Regions from separate parts of the Bradyrhizobium sp. B097 genome, predicted to be linked through region 1. Evidence: predicted binding sites of a transcription regulator. Region 1 holds the regulator's gene; the other holds the start of a gene.
The links. Region 1 encodes PhoB, which activates phosphate uptake and scavenging genes when phosphate is short. Its sites were predicted from a motif close to TGTCATNNANCTGTCAT; they were not measured.
Positions count from the first base shown of each region.

Region 2: the regulator PhoB is predicted to act here: its motif matches at 2,238-2,254, upstream of AAFG07_RS15335 (UDP-2,3-diacylglucosamine diphosphatase).

Region 1 is NZ_CP152412.1:877,026-881,361, forward strand. Features, by position in the region: gene pstB (phosphate ABC transporter ATP-binding protein PstB) at 1-127, shown strand, start outside; gene phoU (phosphate signaling complex protein PhoU) at 225-941, shown strand; gene phoB (phosphate regulon transcriptional regulator PhoB) at 1,072-1,782, shown strand; gene AAFG07_RS04050 (GcrA family cell cycle regulator) at 2,121-2,633, opposite strand; gene AAFG07_RS04055 (aspartate aminotransferase family protein) at 3,130-4,335, shown strand; gene argF (ornithine carbamoyltransferase) at 4,335-4,336, shown strand, end outside.
Region 2 is NZ_CP152412.1:3,316,232-3,320,567, reverse strand. Features, by position in the region: gene AAFG07_RS15345 (threonine/serine dehydratase) at 1-271, opposite strand, end outside; gene AAFG07_RS15340 (glycosyltransferase family 1 protein) at 314-1,405, opposite strand; gene AAFG07_RS15335 (UDP-2,3-diacylglucosamine diphosphatase) at 1,402-2,214, opposite strand; gene thiD (bifunctional hydroxymethylpyrimidine kinase/phosphomethylpyrimidine kinase) at 2,541-3,338, opposite strand; gene AAFG07_RS15325 (Lrp/AsnC ligand binding domain-containing protein) at 3,532-3,777, shown strand; gene AAFG07_RS15320 (cytochrome c) at 4,136-4,336, opposite strand, start outside.

The DNA of each region.
Region 1 (4,336 bases):
GCGCGTCTCCGACAAGACCGCCTTCATGTATCTCGGCGAGCTGATCGAGTTCGACGACACCAACAAGATCTTCACCTCACCGAGCGATCGACGCACCCAGGACTACATCACCGGCCGGTTCGGCTAGCGCATGGTCCGCAAAAGTGGGCACCGGTTTTTCGATCGGATCGTGCGAAACTGAGGACACCAAATCATGATCCCCGGGATCATGAGGGAGACAAGCGATGGCTTCTGAACATACCGCCAAGGCATTCGACAGCGACCTGCAGGAGTTGACTCGCCTGGTCGCCGAGATGGGCGGCCTCGTCGAGCGGATGATCACCGAGTCGGTCGACGCGCTGATCCGTCGCGACGTCGCGCTCGGCAAGCGCGTGGTCGCCGCCGACATCGAAATCGACAATCTGCAGCGCGTCATCGAAGAGCGCGCGGTGCTGACGATCGCCCGCCGCCAGCCGATGGCAATCGACCTGCGCGAAATCGTCAGCGCGATGCGCGTCGCCACCGACCTTGAGCGGATCGGCGACCTCGCCAAGAACATGGGCAAGCGCGTCGCTGCGCTGGAAAGCGATTTCCAGCCGCTGAAGCTGATCCGCGGTCTGGAGCACATGACCGACCTCGTGCTGTCGCAGGTCAAGTCGGTGCTCGACGCCTATGCCGCGCACGACCTGCCGGCGGCGATGAACGTCTGGAAGGGCGACGAGGAGGTCGATGCGATCTGCACCTCGCTGTTCCGCGAGCTGCTGACCTACATGATGGAGGATCCGCGCAACATCTCGTTCTGCATCCATCTGATGTTCTGCGCCAAGAACATCGAGCGGATCGGCGATCACGCCACCAATATCGCCGAGACCGTGTTCTACATGATCGAGGGCCAGCAGATCACCGACAAGCGTCCGAAGGGCGACATGACCAACTTTGCCACCACGGTGCCGGGTACCTAGGACATGATCCGCAGGCGCGGAGCCGGATTGTCTTCACGACAAGTCGTTTCCGCGGGGATTGTGCTCAGGAAAGTAAGCGTTTCGGTTTGCGTCTGGGCAACGGATCACCACAGAGAGAGAACTTAAACCGATGAGCGCACGCATTCTGGTAGTCGAAGACGAGGAAGCGCTGACGACACTGTTGCGCTACAACCTCGATGCGGAAGGCTACGATGTCGAAACGGTCGGGCGCGGCGACGATGCCGACACCCGCCTGAAGGAGCGCGTTCCCGACCTCGTGGTACTGGACTGGATGCTGCCGGGCCTGTCCGGCATCGAGCTGTGCCGTCGCCTGCGGGCGCGGCCCGAGACCAAGCAGCTTCCGATCATCATGCTGACCGCGCGCGGCGAGGAGAGCGAGCGCGTGCGCGGGCTTGCCACCGGCGCCGACGACTACATCGTCAAGCCGTTCTCGGTGCCGGAACTGCTGGCACGGGTAAAGGGCCTGCTGCGCCGCGCGAGTCCGGAGCGGCTGGCGACCGTGCTGACCTATGGCGACATCGAGCTCGACCGCGAGAAGCGCCGCGTGGCGCGCTCGGGACGTCCGATCGATCTCGGTCCGACCGAGTATCGGCTGCTCGAATTCTTCCTCGAGCATCCCGGCCGCGTGTTCAGCCGCGAGCAGCTGCTCGACAGCGTCTGGGGTCGCGATATCTATATCGATGAGCGTACCGTCGACGTGCATATCGGCCGCCTGCGCAAGCTGCTCAATCCGGGCCGCGAGCAGGATCCGATCCGCACCGTGCGCGGCGCCGGCTACGCGCTCGACGACCGCTTCGCAAAGGCCGAACCGCAGCCGTAGCCGACGTCGCGGCATTCACGAGCCGCAACAGCGTGTCGTCCCGGCCTAGTGCGCAATTGCGCACGGGAGCCGGGACCCATACGCCGCGGCCGGCGCGATGGGCAAGTGGCCAGACGACTTTCTAACAACACCCATTCGTGGTTATGGGTCCCGGCTTTCGCCGGGACGACGCCGGTGATGTAGGCGTAGCCCGGATGGAGCGAAGCGTAATCCGGGACTTCATTCTCCGCTTCAAGCACCGCCCCGGATTTCGCTTCGCTGCATCCGGGCTACGGGCCACAAAAAAATCCCCGCTTTCGCGGGGATTTGTTTTTGCAGTCCAGGCAGTTTCCCGAGTGCTACTTGATCTGTGGCTTCGCCGACGGCCGGCGGCGATCGGCGGCGGGCTGATAGGCGACGCGCGAGTGATGCGCGCAATAGGGCAGGCCGGCGAGCGCCTTGCCGCCGCAGAAGAAGAATTCCGGGCTCGAGGGATCGCCGACCGGCCAATGGCAGGTGGCCTCGTTGAGCTCGAGCAGCGACAGCCGCTGGCTCATCGGCACAACGTTGTCGAAGGAGATCGGATCGGGCTCCATCTCGACCTCGAAGGCATGTGCGAGCGCGGTGTTGCCGCGCGAGACCGGGCGCGCCACCCGCATCATGTGCTGGGCGGGGCGGGCCTTACGCTGCCGCGGCGCAGCCGTGGAGGGGGCCTTGGCGCGGCCGGAGAGGCCGAGCCGATGTACTTTGCCGATCACGGCGTTTCGCGTCACATTGCCAAGTTCCGCCGCGATCTGGCTGGCCGAGAGGCCGGATTCCCAGAGCTTCTTCAGCTGCTCGACGCGATCGTCGGACCAGGTCAATACAGTCATCACATTCTTCCTTTCGCATGGCGCCGGCCACTCATCGGAGCGGCGCTGCGAGCCAATCTGGACAAATATCCCTGCGGCCAGAATCCCTTAGCCCTCGCCGGGCACGGTGTTGCGCCCGAACGTTTACACGAGACACGAAGGCTACTTAGAGGGTCCAGTACTGCCGCACGAGATGTCGTACCCGACAGGCCAAACGCTACAATATGGCGTGACTCTGGCGCAAGAGTCCGCGGCCGTGCGTCCACATGTTCCCACAAAGTTAAGCGTTGCTATGAGGCTTTTCCACCGCACCGGAATGCTCCGGATTGCGCCGGTTTCGCATTGCAGGAAGGCCGGCAAAGGCCGGCTCCTGGCGATTGACACTGACCGGCCGCCGCATAGAATGACCCGCACGTGCCGCCCGCAAAGGCGGCCGTTTTGTTTTCCGAAGCTGGCGGTTGCTGCGTTGGCGTCAAGGCGCGCAGCAATTGACGGCTTCAAACCGGCAGTGAACGCCATGACCAACGCCTCGTCGCATCTGCTCCCCGTCTTCGCCCGGGTCGATCTCGGCTTCGAGCGCGGTGAGGGCGCCTGGCTGATCGCAACCAATGGCGACCGCTATCTCGATTTCACCTCGGGCGTCGCGGTGAACGCGCTCGGGCATGCGCACCCGCATCTGGTCAAGGCGCTGCAGGAGCAGGCGACCAAGCTCTGGCACATGTCGAACCTGTTCAAGAGCCCAGACGGCGAGGTGCTTGCCGCGCGGCTGTGCGAGCAGAGCTTTGCCGACTTCGTGTTCTTCTGCAATTCCGGCGCCGAAGCGATGGAGGGCGTGATCAAGCTGGTCCGCCACCACCACTTCTCCAAGGGCCATCCCGAACGCTACCGCATCATCACCTTCGAAGGCGCCTTCCATGGCCGCACGCTGGGCACGCTGGCTGCGACCGGCTCGGCGAAATATCTCGAGGGCTTCGGCCCGCCGATGGACGGCTTCGACCAGGTGCCGCACGGCGACATCGAGGCGGTGAAGAAGGCGATCGGCCCGCACACTGCCGGCATCCTGATTGAGCCGGTGCAGGGCGAGGGCGGCGTGCGCTCGGCGCCGCAGGCGTTCTTCAAGGCGCTGCGCGCGCTGTGCGACGAGCATGGCCTGCTGCTCGCATTCGACGAGGTGCAGACCGGCATGGGCCGCACCGGCGAGCTGTTCGCCTACAAGCGCACCGGCGTCACGCCGGACGTGATGTCGCTGGCCAAGGCGCTCGGCGGCGGATTCCCGATCGGCGCGGTGCTCGCGACCGCGCAGGCTGCGGCCGGCATGGCGCCGGGCTCGCACGGCTCGACCTTCGGCGGCAATCCGCTCGCGGTCGCCGCCGCCAATGCCGTGCTCGACGTCATGCTCAAGCCCGGCTTCTTCGAGCACGTGCAGAAGATGTCGCTGCTGCTCAAGCAGAAGCTCGCTTCGGTGGTCGACCGCTATCCCGGCGTGCTGTCGGAGGTGCGCGGCGAGGGCCTGTTGATCGGCGTCAAGGCGGTGGTGCCGTCGGGCGATCTGATCGCCGCGCTGCGCAACGAGAAGCTGCTCACCGTCGGCGCCGGCGATAATGTGGTGCGGTTCCTGGCGCCCCTGATCGTGACCGAGGTCGAGATCGACCAGTCGATCACGGCGCTCGAGCGCGCCTGCTCTGTGCTATCGGCGCCGCAGCCGAAGAAGGCGGCTGGATAAT
Region 2 (4,336 bases), 2.4 Mb from region 1:
CGCCCTGGGCGTGGTTGCCCGAGGAGAACGCGACGACACCCCCGCTCCGCTTGTCCTGCGGTATAGAGGCGAGCTTGTTGAAGGCGCCGCGGAACTTGAACGATCCGGTCCGTTGCAGCATCTCGGGCTTGAGGAAGACCTGGGTGCCGACGCGTTCGTTGAGAACGGGGAAAGTCAGGAGCGGCGTGCGCACCGCGAACGGCGCGACCACCCTTGCGGCGGCATCGATGTCCGCAGCATCGACGGGTGGATTGAGAGTGATGTCCGTCATCCACGATTTGTATCGCGGCGGCGGGTAACCCGGCAAGACGCTTTAGCGTGAGTTTGGCTGAGGCGCCGGCAAGGCCGCGAAATGGTGCTCTTCGGCGCCGAATTCGAGCGCCTCGCCCTCGCCGTCGGGCGCCGCGGGGCGGACGTTCATGCAGCGGTCGATGAACACCCGGGCCGACGCCTGCCAGGTGTGGAGCGCGGCGAAATCGACGCAGGCCTGCCGCGGGATGCTGAGCGCCTCCAGGCAGGCGTGGCGCAGATCCTCGTCGAGGACGCCGACCGGCGCCGCGCCGATCACGTCGCGGGGACCGGTGACCGGAAAAGCGGCAACCGGCAGGCCGCTGGCCAACGCTTCAAGCAGCACCAAACCGAACGTATCGGTGCGGCTGGGGAAAACGAACACATCGGCCGCGGCATAGATTTCGGCCAATTCTTCCCCATGACGGGCGCCGAGGAAGAGGGCTTCGGGATATTTCCGCTCCAGTGCCGCCCGCGCCGGGCCGTCGCCGACCACCACCTTGGTGCCGGGCAGATCGAGATCGAGGAATGCCTCGAGGTTCTTCTCCACCGCCACCCGGCCGACGCTGAGATAGACCGGCTGCGGCAGGCAGAGATCGACATCGCGCGGGTGGAACAGCGCGGTATCGACGCCGCGCGACCACAGGACCACGTTGCGGAAGCCGCGCTGGCGCAGTTCGGCGGCCAGCGCCGGGGTCGCGGCCATCACCGCCCGGCTCGGCCTGTGGAACCAGCGCAGCGCACGCCACACCCAGGCTTCCGGAACAGGCGTGCGTGCCGAGACGTACTCCGGAAAGCGGGTGTGGAAGCTCGTCGTGAACGGCAGGCCGTGTTTGCGGCAATAGCGGCGGACCGACAGCCCGATCGGGCCTTCGGTCGCGATATGGATGCTGTCGGGCCTGGCCGCCTCGATCAGGCTGGCGACCTTGGCCTGGTACGGCAGCGCCAGCCGGAGATCGCGATAGCTCGGCATCGCGAAGGTGCGGAACTCGTCCGGCGTCAGGAAGCTCACCTCGACGCCGAGCGATTTCGCCGCCTCTGCCATCATGGTCAGCGTGCGGACAACCCCGTTGACCTGGGGATGCCACGCATCGGTCGCGACCAGGATATGCGTCATGCAGCGCGTGCCGTCACTCGCGGAACTGGCGCGATCCGGCGCACCGGGTCGGTCCAGGTAATGATCTCGAAATGGCCGTCCTCATGCTCGGCGAGCGCCGTGCAGCTCTCCACCCAGTCTCCGCAATTCATGTAGCGGATGCCGTGCTCGTCATGAATCGTCGCGTAATGGATGTGGCCGCAGATCACGCCGTCACAGCCATGACGCCGCGCCTCGCCCGCCAGCGTCGCCTCGAACGCGCCGATATAGTTCACCGCCTTCTTGACCTTCAGCTTGGCCCATTGCGACAGCGACCAGTAGGGAACGCCGAACATCTTGCGGAAGAAGTTGACGAAGCGATTCATCTGGATCGCGAAGTCGTAGGCCTTGTCGCCGAGATGAGCGAGCCAGCGCGCGTTCTGCACCACGAGATCGAAGATGTCGCCGTGGATCACGAGGTAGCGCTTGCCGTCGGCGCCGGTGTGAACGGTGTTCTCCACCACGTCGATGCCGCCGAAATGCGTGCCGTAATATTTGCGCAGGAACTCGTCGTGGTTGCCCGGGACGTAGATCACCTTGGCGCCCTTGCGCGCCTTGCGCAGCATCTTCTGCACGAAATCGTTGTGGGTCTGCGGCCAGTACCAGTTCGACTTCAGCGCCCAGCCGTCGACGATATCACCAACGAGGTAGATCGTGTCGGCATCGTGGGAGCGGAGGAAGTCCAGCAGGCGGTCGGCTTGCGAACCGCGGGCTCCGAGATGAACATCGGAGATAAACAAAGTGCGAAAGCGCCGCTCGGGGCTTTCTTCACTCAAGGAGTCACTTCCCATGCCTGTGCACCTAACAGATTCCTGTGACAAGGCGATGACGATCCCCGCGACCCAAGGCCTCACTAACAGTTAACGAGAATCAGCAGCACGCCCCTCCAGTGCGGATAACAGCGGCATGCGACAATCTGGCGACATGGGCGGACGCGGCTGTGCGGAACAGGCGTTGTGTGGCTGCATATCGCGGCGGAACACTACGCATTCAAAGAGGCGATGGATGCGTAGCCCGGATGAAGCGCAGCGTAATCCGGGTCTTGCGTCCGCGGATGATCTGTTCCCGGATTTCGCTTCGCTTCATCCGGGCTACGCAGCTACGAGGCTACCGAGCGTCAGTAATATTTGTGGAAATGGTGCACCGGCCCGTGGCCGTGGCCGACGGCGAAGCGATCGGCGGCGGCGATCGCATCCGTGATCCAGGCCTTGGCGCTGCGCACGGCGGTCTCCATCGCGTCGCCCTTTGCGAGTCCTGCGGCGATCGCCGATGACAGCGAGCAGCCGGTGCCGTGCGTGTTGGCGGTTGCGATGCGCGGCGCCGCGAGCGCAATGCTGCGCTCGCCATCGATCAGATAGTCGATGCTCTCGGCGCCGTGCCCATGGCCGCCCTTGACCAGCACCGCGCGACATCCCATCGTCAGCAATTGCCTGCCCTGTCGCTCGACGTCAGCCTCGCTCGCAGCGACCGGCTCGTTCAGCAGCGCCGCCGCTTCCGGCAGGTTCGGCGTGATCAGCGAGGCCAGCGGAAAGAGCATGGTCTTCAGCGCATCGACCGCCTCGGCCGCCAGCAGCCGATCGCCTGATGTTGCGACCATCACCGGATCCAGCACGACATGCCGCGGCGCCCAGCGCTTCAGCCCGTCGGCAATCGCCGCGATGGTCTCGACCTGCGCCACCATGCCGATCTTGACCGCGCCGATTTCGAGGTCGGAGAACACCGCATCGATCTGGGCCGTAACGAACGAAGCGGGCACCGGATGGATGCCACTGACCCCCGTGGTGTTCTGCGCCGTCAGCGCCGTGATGGCGGAAGCGCCATAGACCCCGAACGCGGCAAAGCTCTTGAGGTCGGCCTGGATGCCCGCCCCGCCCGAGGAATCCGAGCCGGCAATGGTGAGCGCGACCGGCGTCATGTTGCGGGACCGGCGGTTGAGACGAATGAGACCATGACGAACGAGATCATGGCCTGTCCTAGCCCGGCCGCCGATCGGCAGCAAGTTCGCATGACTTTCCCGCGAGTTGGCCTTGTTGCCCCTTTGCCTTGACCCCTTGCCTTGGCCGCCCGTTTTTGGCCTATAGTCACGGAAATCCCCGGAGACGACTTTGATGGTTCCTTTCTTCGTCCAGATCAAATGCAAGCTCGGCCAGTCCTACACCGTCGCCAATGCGCTGGCGGAAGCCGAGATTGCGTCCGAGATCTATTCCACCGCGGGCAATTACGATCTGCTGGTCAAGTTCTACGTCGACCACGACACCGACATCGGCCATTTCATCAACGAAAAGGTTCAGGTGATCCCGGGCATCCAGGACACCCTCACCATCATCACCTTCAAGGCGTTCGGCGCGAAGTAGGACGCCCCAACGCAAGCGTGCTGTAACTCCTCAACCTGAGAGGATGTGAGGCTATATCCTCGTCCACCGCTGTCATCGCCCGGCCGGTGCGCAATTGCGCACATGGACCGGGCGATCCAGTACGCCGCAGCCTCTCGGCTCTAGCACTGCGCTCTCTGGAATACTGGATCACCCCATACGCGGGTGATGACACTGAGCTAGCTGAGCGACCACCCGTCATCCCCGCGCAAAGGTTTCGCCTTTGTCGCTGGAGGAGCCCGCATGGCGGGCGTCTCGAAGGATACAGGCCATAGACCTGGGCCTCATGGTTCGAGACGCACGCTCCGTCCTCCTCACCATGAGGAGCCGAGGCACAGGACTACGACTCCTTCTCCTTCTTCACCGGCTTCGGCGGTCCCTCGACCGGCGGCAGCGACTTGATGTATTCGGCGATCGCGTCGCGATCGGTCGGCGAGAGCTGCGAGGTGTTGCGGATCACGCGCACCATCGACCCGCCGGCGCTATCGCCGTCCGGCGTCTGGCCGCTCTCGAGGAAATAGACGATGTCCTTCGCGCTCCA